3 regions of the Kocuria sp. WN036 genome follow, and region 1 is predicted to be linked to each of the others. Evidence: riboswitches for the same ligand, from Rfam matches in the RefSeq annotation. Region 1 holds a riboswitch; each other region holds the start of a gene.
The links. A riboswitch is a leader RNA that binds a small molecule or an ion and turns the genes downstream of it on or off. The one in region 1 is predicted to bind S-adenosylmethionine.

Region 1 (3,233 bases):
CGGGTGTCCCCGATGTTGGCGACCAGCTTGAACAGCCGGAGCGCGTCGATGAACGGGCCCACGGCGCCGTCCGGGGCGGCGAGGTCGAAGGAGAACACGGAGCCGGTCCCGCGCGGGAAGTCCCGGGCCGCGATCCCGGCGCCGGGGTCCCCGGGCACGCCGGGGTGGTGGACGCGGGCGACGGCGGGGTGCCCGGCCAGGAACTCGGCCACCGCCAGCGCCGAGGCCGTGTGGCGGGCCACGCGCAGGTCGAGGGTCTCGGTGCCCTGCAGGATCTGGCTGGCGTTGAACGGGGAGAGCGTGGTGCCGAGGTCGTGCACGTACTTCGCCCGGACCAGGTGCAGGTAGGGGCTGGCCGCGGCGCACTTGTCGACGAGGCTGAGTCCGCCCCAGCGGGCGCGGGCCTGGGTGAACTGCGGCCACTTGTCCGGCCGGGCGGACCAGTCGAAGGTCCCGCCGTCCACGACCGCCCCGGCGAGCGCGTTGCCGTGCCCGCCCAGGAACTTGGTGGCCGAGTGCACCACGATGTCCGCGCCCTTCTCCAGCGGCCGGTACAGGGCCGGGGACGCGAGGGTGTTGTCGACGACGACGGGCACCCCGGCGGCCCGGGCGACGTCGGCGATCCCGGGCAGGTCCGGGAGGGTGGCCAGCGGGTTGCCGATGGACTCGAGCAGGAACGCGCGGGTGTCGGGGCGCACGGCCGCCGCCCACGCCCCCGGGGCGGTGGGGTCCACGAAGGAGACCTCGATGCCGTAGTCCGCGAAGGAGTCGGTGAGCAGGTCCACCGTGCCCCCGTAGAGCTTCTCCGAGGCCACGAGGTGCTTCCCGGCGCCCTGGCCGAGCAGGGCCAGCAGCGCCACGGCCACGGCGGACTGGCCCGAGCCGGTCGCCACGGCGCCCGCGCCGCCCTCGAGGTCGCTGATCCGCTGCTCGAGCACGGCCACCGTGGGGTTGCCGGTGCGCGTGTAGGTGAAGCCCGCCCGGGTCTGGGCGAACATCTGCCGGGCCGCCTCGTAGTCCGGGAACTCGAAGGCCGCGGTCTGGTAGATCGGCACCGTCAGGGTGCGCTGGACGACCTGGTCGTGGGTGCCGGCGTGGATCTGCCGGGTCGCGAGGTCGTGGTCGGTCACGGGGATGGACATGGCGCTGCTCCTGTGCCTTGCTCTTACCCGCACCGGTCATCCGCGCGGGCCCGGTGGGCACGCCGCGGAAGATGCAGGCCGCTTCCTCATCCGAACCACCCAATGAGCATGGGGTTGGTGCGTGACCAAGTCGGAGCTTGGCGGTCACGTCTCGTGAAGCTGGAACAACACTATGCGCAGAGGTAGTGGGTGTCCCTCCGCGTCGGAAGATGACGACCGTGACGGTTCGTGACGCCGGCCGTGCGCGCCGGGCCCGGCGCGGGCCCTCGCGTCAGGCCCGGGTGTCGATGTCCTCGAAGATCAGGAACGTCTGGGTGTCCACCACGCCGGGCAGCTGCTGGACGTGCTCGAAGATCACCTGCCGCAGGTGCACGGTGTCCACGGCCCGCACGAGGAGCATGACGTCGAAGTTCCCGCCCACCAGGGCGATGTGGTGCACGGCGGGGATCGCCTGGAGCTGGGCGCACAGCTCCCGCCAGGTGTTCTGCTGGAGCTTGAGCGTCACGTACGCGGAGGCCTGCAGGCCCGCCCGGACCGGGTCGATCACGGTGCTGAAGCGCAGGATCACCCCCTCGTCCCGGAGCCGGTTGATCCGGGCGTAGGCGTGGGCGCGGGAGACGTGCACGGCCGCGGCGATCGCCGTCACGGACTGCCTCGCGTCCCGGGACAGCTCCGCGAGGATCTTCCGGTCGGTCTCGTCCAGCGGCACGGGGGTCGAGGGCACGGCGGGCTCCTTCGGGGCGGGTCGGGCGCGGGGCCCGGAACGTGTCGGACGAATGCGTGTGCTCCACGCCACACTAGAACATTTCGTCCACGCGCAGTGCACTGTCCGTCTCAGACTTCTGCATTTTCCCCGCTCTGTGGATACGAACCATGCCCGGTTCCCATACTGGGGAGACAGAGCCGCACCACCTTCCTGCCCTCCCCGGACCGCGGCCGCACCGGGGACCGACCGAGGGGACACCATGAGCCAGACCGTCGAGACCCCCGAGGACCCGATCCTCCGGGCCTCCCAGAGCTTCGGCATCACACCGGAGCAGTACATGCTCCCGGCCCGCGGCGAGATCCGCATGGTCGACCCGAGCGGGCGGCTGCTCGCCCCCGAGGAGCAGGGCACCGGCCCCGGCCACGAGTACCCGCTGCCGGCGCCGGACGTCCTGCTGGGCGCCTACGAGAAGCTGGTGGTCGGGCGGCGGGTCAACGACCAGAACTCCGCGCTGGTCCGCCAGGGCCGGATGGCCGTCTACCCGTCCAGCCACGGCCAGGAGGCCTGCCAGGTGGCGGCCGCCCTGTGCCTCGAGGAGGGCGACTGGCTGTTCCCCACCTACCGGGACACCGTGGCGGTCATGACCAAGGGCGTGGACCCGATGCAGGTCATGGCGATCTTCCGCGGCGAGTGGCACAGCGGCTACGACCCGCACGAGCACCACGTGGGCATCCAGTCGACCCCGCTCACCACCCAGCTGCTGCACGCGGTGGGCGTGGCCCACGCCGCCAAGCTGCGCGGCGAGGACACCGTGGTCCTGGCGATGTGCGGGGACGGCGCCACCAGCGAGGGCGACTTCCACGAGGCCCTGAACTTCGCGGCCGTGTTCAAGCTGCCGGTCGTGTTCTTCGTGCAGAACAACGGCTACGCGATCTCCGTGCCCCTGTCCCAGCAGTCCGCGGCCCCGAGCCTCGCCCACAAGGCGGTCGGCTACGGCATGGCCGGCGAGCGCGTGGACGGCAACGACCTCGTGGCGCTGCTCGCCACCCTGCGGCGCGCCGTGGACCTGGCCCGCTCCGAGTCCGAGCCCCTCCTCGTGGAGGCGCACACCTACCGCATGCAGGCGCACACCAACGCCGACGACGCCACCCGCTACCGGGACGACGCCGAGGTGCAGGAGTGGATCGCCAAGGACCCGGTGACCCGGATGCGCGCCTACCTCGGCGCCGAGGGCGTGCTCGACGACGCGGCGGAGCAGCGCATCGCCGCCGCCGCCGAGGACGTCGCCACGGCCCTGCGCGACGGCATGAACGCCGACGTGGAGATCGACCCGCTCGAGCTGTTCCGCCACGTCTACACCGAGCAGACCCCGCAGCTCGCCGAGC
Region 2 (3,233 bases), on a different contig from region 1:
CACGATGTGGCCGGGCGAGGAGCGCCTCTTCTCCGTGGACGCCCACCGGTCCTCGTCGGTCGGGGTGAGCCCTCCGAGGCGGGAGAAAGAGTAGTTCCACCACGCGCCGTAGTCGACCGCGCTGGACATCGTGTGCCCGTACTCGCCGTCGTTGACCACGTCCACGCCGCTCTCGCGCTGCCGGCGCACCACGTCCTCGACGCCCACGGCGAGCTCGTCGGTGAGCTGCTCGAACGTGATGGCGCCCTCGGCGTGCCGCTGGTTGGCCTCGAGCAGCCGCGGGGTCCGCGGCAGGGAGCCCACGTGGGTGGTCTGCACGTGGTCGGTGTTCTGCATGGTCATGCGTGTCCTCCTGAGGGTCTGCGGGAAGGTCGGGGGCCGGTCAGGACCAGAGCCGGCGGGAGGCGAGCTCGGCCCCGCGGGCGAGGGTCTCGAGCTTCGCCGCGGCGATCTGCGGGTGGATCCGCCCGCCCAGGCCGCAGTCGGTCGAGGCGATCACGTTCTCGCGGCCCACCTGGCGGGCGAAGCGCTCGATCCGGTCGGCCACCAGCTCCGGGTGCTCCACCACGTTGGTGGCGTGGGAGACGATCCCCGGGATGATGATCTTGCCCTCAGGCAGCTCGTGGTCCTGCCAGACCTTCCACTCGTGCTCGTGCCGGGCGTTGGCGGCCTCGAAGCTGTAGCCGCCGGCCCTGATGGAGAGCATGAGCTCCACCAGGTGCTCGAACCCGAGGTCCGTGGTGTGCGGGCCGTGCCAGGAGCCCCAGCACAGGTGGAAGCGCACCTGCTCCTCCGGGATGCCCTCGAGGGCGTAGTTGAGGGCCTCGACCCGCTTGCGGGTGAACGCGAGGTAGTCCTCCACGTCGGGCTCGGGATTGACCTGGTCCCAGTTCTCCGCGATGGACGGGTCGTCGATCTGCACGATCAGCCCGGCGTCGGTGATCGCCCGGTACTCCTCGCGCATCACCTCGGCGCAGGCGGTCAGCACCTCGTCCTCGTCCGCGTAGTGGGTGTTCTCCAGCCGCGCGCACGAGCCCGGGGACAGCGCGGCGAGGTAGCCCTCGCTCGCGCCCGTGGCCTGCAGCCCGGCCTTGAGGTTGCGGATGTCCGCCTCCAGCGCCGCGTGGCCCGTGTACTCCAGCTTCCCGGTGATCTTCGGGAACGGCGCCTGCTTGCCCGTGGTGATGCCCGAGGAGGGGTCCGTGTACGCCTCGTGGAAGAGCCGGCGGTCCCGGCGGTCCCCGAAGCTCGTCAGGACCACCCTGCCGGGCGAGGAGCGCTGCGGCTCCTGCTCCCACAGGTCCACGTCGCCGGGGGTGAGGCCCGAGATCCGGGCGAAGACGTAGTGCCACCACGCGCCGTAGTCGACCTCCGCGGCCATGACGTGGCCGTACTCGCCGTCGTTGACCACGTCGATCCCGAGCTCGCGCTGTCGGCGGACCACGTCGACCACCGAGTCCTGCAGGAGCCGGTCGTACTCCGCCTCCGGGACGGCCCCCTTCGCCCGGTTGGCCTCGAGCAGCGCCGGGGTGCGCGGGAGGGACCCGGCGTGGGTCGTGCGGATGCGGTCGGCGCTTCGCAGCATGGGTCGTGCGTCCTTTCCATCGGTCCTGGCGGTAGCACCGGAGGCGGGACGGGGATGCCGTCGCCCGGGTTGCTGCGGCGTCGTCGAGCCAGATCTCTCGGCCGCTCTGGATGGTGACCCTGTCATCCAAGCGCACCCGTGCGCGCTGCGCCATTCGGCGCCCGGATGACGGACATGACGCCGTGTGACGCGACCCGGCGCGCACTCCCGGGAGGAGCTGTCCTTCGCGAACATGGCCTGGATCACATACCGTGGCGGTGATCCGTGCCCCTCACCCCGCGGGCACGACGGACCAGAGGAAGGACCCCCATGTCCCAGACGCCCCAGCAGCAGGACCTCGAGGGCCGCACGGCGCTCGTCACCGGTGGCGCGAGCGGCATCGGCCTGGCCGCCGCCCGGGCCCTCGCCGGCTCCGGCGCGCACGTGGTCGTGGCCGACGTCGACGAGGCCGGGGCGCAGCGCGTCGCGGACGAGCTCGGCGGCCGCGCGTGGGCCGTCGACCTGCTCGACACCGCGGCGCTCGCCGAGCTGAGCCTCGAGGTCGACGTGCTGGTCAACAACGCCGGCATCCAGAAGGTCGCCCCCCTCCAGGAGTTCGACCCCGCGGACTTCCACCGGATCCTGGTGCTGATGCTGGAGTCCCCGTTCCTGCTGGTGCGCGCCGCGCTGCCGCACATGTACGAGCGGGGCTGGGGGCGCGTCATCAACGTCTCCTCCGTGCACGGGCTGCGGGCGTCCCCCTACAAGAGCGCCTACGTCTCGGCGAAGCACGGCCTGGAGGGGCTGTCCAAGACCGTCGCGGTGGAGGGCGCGGCCCACGGGGTGACGAGCAACTGCATCAACCCCGGCTACGTGCGCACCCCGCTCGTCGAGAAGCAGATCGCCGACCAGGCGAGGGTGCACGGGATCCCCGAGTCCGAGGTGGTGGAGCGGATCATGCTCGGCGAGACGCCGATCAAGAAGCTCGTGGACCCGGAGGACGTCGGCAGCCTGGTCGCGTGGCTGGCCGGACCGCACGCGTCCATGGTCACCGGGGCCTCCTACACGATGGACGGCGGCTGGACGGCGCGCTGAGCCCGCCTCGGGCCGCGGCGGCGCACTGCGGCGCCGCGTCCGGACACCCCGGCGGCCCGGACTGACCTGGTGGTCCGGACGGTCCGCCGCCGGTCCGGGTCGCTCAGCGGTGACCCAGCTCCCGGGAGAGCCGGTGGGCCTCCGTGAGCAGGGCCCGGCCCAGGAGCTGCCGGCGCTCGCCGCTGAACCGGGGCTCGATGCCCGTGAGGCTCAGCGCGTAGACCGGCGCGCCCGTCGCGTCGAAGACCGCGGCGGCCATGCCCCAGCTGCCCTCGACGATCAGCCCCGGGTTCACGGCGAAGCCCTCCCGCCGGACGTCCGCGAGCAGCTCCCGGATCCGCTCGGGCGTGTGCAGCGGGCCCCACTCGGCGCGGGCCCCGGCCGTGGCCGCGAGGACCCGGTCCACCTCCGCGTCCGGGAGGTGGGCCAGGACCGCCAGCCCCGCCGAGGCCACGCCGAGCGGCAGCCGCAGCCCCTCGTAGAGGACGTGGGAGCGGATGGGGAAGGCGCCCTCCACGCGCGCCAGGCAGACCGTCTCCAGCCCGCGGCGGACCGAGAGGAACGCACTCTCGCC
Region 3 (3,233 bases), on a different contig from region 1:
ACGTCCTCGGCGTGTTCCCTGGCAAATCCGTCGCATCCGTGGTGATCGCGACACATCGCTGGCACGGGAGCCCTCCGTGCCCCACCATGGACCCATGACGAGCCGCAGAAGCCCGGCCCGGGCGGACCTGGTATGCGACGCCTGCGCGGCGTTCGGCGCGGTCCTCGACGGGCTCGGCGACGACGACTCCTGGGCCGCCACTGGCTGCCCGGGGTGGTCGGTCCGGGACCTCACCCACCACTGCGCGATGGACGCCCTGCGGGGGCTGGTCGCGCTGCACACGCCCACCACCGCCCGCCCCGACCGGGACGCCGCGACCTACTGGACCGACTGGGGCGGCGATCCCGCGGGGGCCGCCGAGGCCCGGCGCCACACCCGCGTGGCCGCGTCCATGGTCCTGGACTGGGAGCCGGTGCGCGCCCTCCACCGCGAGACCACCCGGGCGCTCGTGCACGCCGCGCAGCACTGCGGCGACGGCGCGGTCCGCACCCAGGGGCACGTGCTGCGCGTCGAGGACCTGCTGAGCACCCTCGCGGTGGAGGCCACGGTCCACCACCTGGACCTGATCCAGCACCTGGACGGCTCCCCGGGTCCCGCCGTGGACGGGCTCGCCGAGGTCCGCCGGGTCCTCACCGACCTGTGGGAGCGGGAACCGCTCGAGCACTGGAGCGACGAGCACTTCGCCCGCGTGGGCACCGGCCGGGCGGAGCTGACCGCCCAGGAGCGTGCGGAGCTGGGCGCGCACGCGGACCTCCTGCCGCTCTTCTCCTGACCCTCCCCCTCCGCGAGGTCGCCGACACGTGCAATCCCGCGGAGGAAGAAGGAGGGGGAACGGGTTCCGTGCCAGGCTGGGGGCATGAGCCGCAACGACCCCGCCGTCATCGACCGCCTCATGACACGGCCCGGCCGGTGGGCCGTGGTGGGGCTGACCGGCAACACGGCCCGTCCGGCGCACTCGGTGGCGAAGCGGATCCGGGACGACCTCGGCATGACGATCGTCCCGGTCAACCCGAAGGGCGAGCCGGTGCACGGCGAGCCCGGCCACCGCACGCTCGCCGAGGTCCCGGGGCCGATCGACGTGGTGGACTGCTTCGTGAACTCCCGCCGCGTCGGCGCGGTGGTGGACCAGGCCATCGCCGTGGGCGCCGCCGCGGTGTGGCTGCAGCTGGGCGTCGTCGACGAGGACGCCGCCGCCCGGGCGGAGCGGGCCGGCCTCGACGTGGTCATGGACACCTGCCCCCTGATCGAGCTCCGGTCCCTGCTCCGGCGGGGCTGGACCCTGGACCCGGGCCGGACCCCGCCGCTCGCCCCGCCCGGCTGAACGACCCGGCTGAGCGACCCGGCGGAGCCGCCCGAACCGGGTGGGCGCAGGCCCGATGCGGGCCGGGACCGTCCCCGTGCGGCGGGACCGCACAGGGGTTGCACCCGGTCAGGGGCCACCCGCTAAGCTGTCCCCCGACGACGATGACGAGTCCCGACACGAAGCTCTGGCTGGTCGGGCGGCAACCCTCTCCCGTAGCGGGGTGCCCCAGATGAACATCGGGCCGCGGTGCACGTGCTCCGCGGCAAGTACGGCGCCCACCAGTGCGTCGGACCCGCGGGCAGGTCTCCACGACGCACGGGCGCGGGTCGGCATCGACCCGGGAGGAACACCCCATGAGCAAGCGCATCGCCCTGAACGCCTTCGACATGACCTGCGTGGGCCACCAGGCCCCCGGTCTGTGGAAGCACCCCCGCTCCCGGGCGGACGAGTACAACACGATCGAGTACTGGACGGACGTCGCCCAGGTCCTGGAGAAGGGGCTCTTCGACGCGCTGTTCCTCGCGGACGTCGTCGGGTACTACGACGTCTACCAGAACTCCGCGGCCCCGGTGATCCGGGACGCCACCCAGATCCCGGTCAACGACCCCTTCATGCAGATCTCCGCGATGGCGGCCGTGACGAAGCACCTCGGCTTCGGCGTGACGAGCGCGATCACCTACGAGCAGCCGTACCCACTCGCCCGGAAGTTCGCGACCCTCGACCACCTCACGAAGGGCCGGATGGGCTTCAACGTGGTGACGTCCTACCTGAAGTCGGCCGCCGAGAACCACGGGCTGACGGAGCAGATCTCCCACGACGAGCGCTACGAGATCGCCGAGGAGTTCATGGAGGTCTGCTACAAGCTCTGGGAGGGCTCCTGGGAGGACGGCGCGGTCCGGCGCGACCGGGTCAACGGGGTCTTCGCCGACCCGGCGCTCGTCCACCCGATCCAGCACCACGGCAGGTACTTCGACGTCCCCGGCATCGGGCTGACCGAGCCGTCCCCGCAGCGCACGCCGCTGATCTTCCAGGCCGGGGCCTCCTCCCGCGGGCGGGCGTTCGCCGGCCGCCACGCGGAGGCGGTGTTCGTGGGCGGCATCCGCCCGGACCTGACCCGGGTGGTGACCGACAAGCTGCGCGACGAGGCGGAGGCCGGCGGGCGGAACCGGGACGACCTCAAGATCTTCGCCATGCTGCACGTGATCGTCGACGAGACCGACGCGAAGGCCGAGCAGAAGCGCCGCGACTACGAGCGGTACGCGGACACCGACGGCGCGCTGGGCCTCGTGGGCGGCTGGTCCGGGCTGGACCTGGGCCGCTACGACGAGAACGACGTCCTGGAGTACATCAAGACCGACTCGATCCAGTCCTTCCTGACCCCCTTCACCACGGCCGACCCGCACAAGAAGTGGACGATCAAGGAGGTCGCCAAGCACATCTCGATGGGCGGCATGGGCGTGCCGATCGTCGGGTCCCCGCAGACCGTGGCCGACGAGCTCGAGCGGTGGATCGACGAGGGCGGGCTGGACGGCATCAACCTCGCCTACCACGTGTCCCCGGGCTCGTTCGAGGACTTCGTGGAGTGGGTCGTGCCGGAGCTGCAGAAGCGCGGCCGCTACCGCACCGGCTACGAGGGCACCACGCTGCGCGAGAACCTCTACGGCAAGGGGCAGACCAAGGTGCTCGGCACCCACCCCGCCGCCGCGTTCCGGGGCGCCTACGCGGGCAGGCCCTCCGCCGCGGACACCCCCGCCCGCCAGCTGGCCCTCTGACCCCCGTCCCCTGACCCCGCGGCTCCGCCGGGAGCACGGGGCAGGGCACGGACGAGGGGCCCCCGCGTGCGGGGGCCCCTCGTCCGTGCCGGGTCAGGACGCCGGTGCGGCGCTCCAGCGCAGCAGGGCCGCGACGTCCGTGCCGTGGGGCAGCGCCC

Region 2: it holds a riboswitch for S-adenosylmethionine, as region 1 does, so the genes downstream of both, CK505_RS00185 (cobalamin-independent methionine synthase II family protein) here and CK505_RS17255 (O-acetylhomoserine aminocarboxypropyltransferase/cysteine synthase family protein) in region 1, are expected to answer to the same signal.
Region 3: it holds a riboswitch for S-adenosylmethionine, as region 1 does, so the genes downstream of both, CK505_RS00040 (LLM class flavin-dependent oxidoreductase) here and CK505_RS17255 (O-acetylhomoserine aminocarboxypropyltransferase/cysteine synthase family protein) in region 1, are expected to answer to the same signal.

The regions. Positions count from the first base shown of each region.
Region 1 is NZ_NSKF01000044.1:13,052-16,284, forward strand. It holds gene CK505_RS17255 (O-acetylhomoserine aminocarboxypropyltransferase/cysteine synthase family protein) at 1-1,142, opposite strand, end outside; SAM riboswitch class IV at 1,180-1,301, opposite strand; gene CK505_RS17260 (Lrp/AsnC family transcriptional regulator) at 1,414-1,866, opposite strand; gene CK505_RS17265 (thiamine pyrophosphate-dependent enzyme) at 2,108-3,233, shown strand, end outside.
Region 2 is NZ_NSKF01000001.1:36,154-39,386, reverse strand. It holds gene CK505_RS00190 (cobalamin-independent methionine synthase II family protein) at 1-342, opposite strand, end outside; gene CK505_RS00185 (cobalamin-independent methionine synthase II family protein) at 383-1,585, opposite strand; SAM riboswitch class I at 1,599-1,702, opposite strand; gene CK505_RS00180 (3-hydroxybutyrate dehydrogenase) at 1,895-2,659, shown strand; gene CK505_RS00175 (IclR family transcriptional regulator) at 2,763-3,233, opposite strand, start outside.
Region 3 is NZ_NSKF01000001.1:4,586-7,818, reverse strand. It holds gene CK505_RS00050 (maleylpyruvate isomerase N-terminal domain-containing protein) at 95-772, shown strand; gene CK505_RS00045 (CoA-binding protein) at 857-1,321, shown strand; SAM riboswitch class IV at 1,464-1,578, shown strand; gene CK505_RS00040 (LLM class flavin-dependent oxidoreductase) at 1,657-3,075, shown strand; gene CK505_RS00035 (Vms1/Ankzf1 family peptidyl-tRNA hydrolase) at 3,169-3,233, opposite strand, start outside.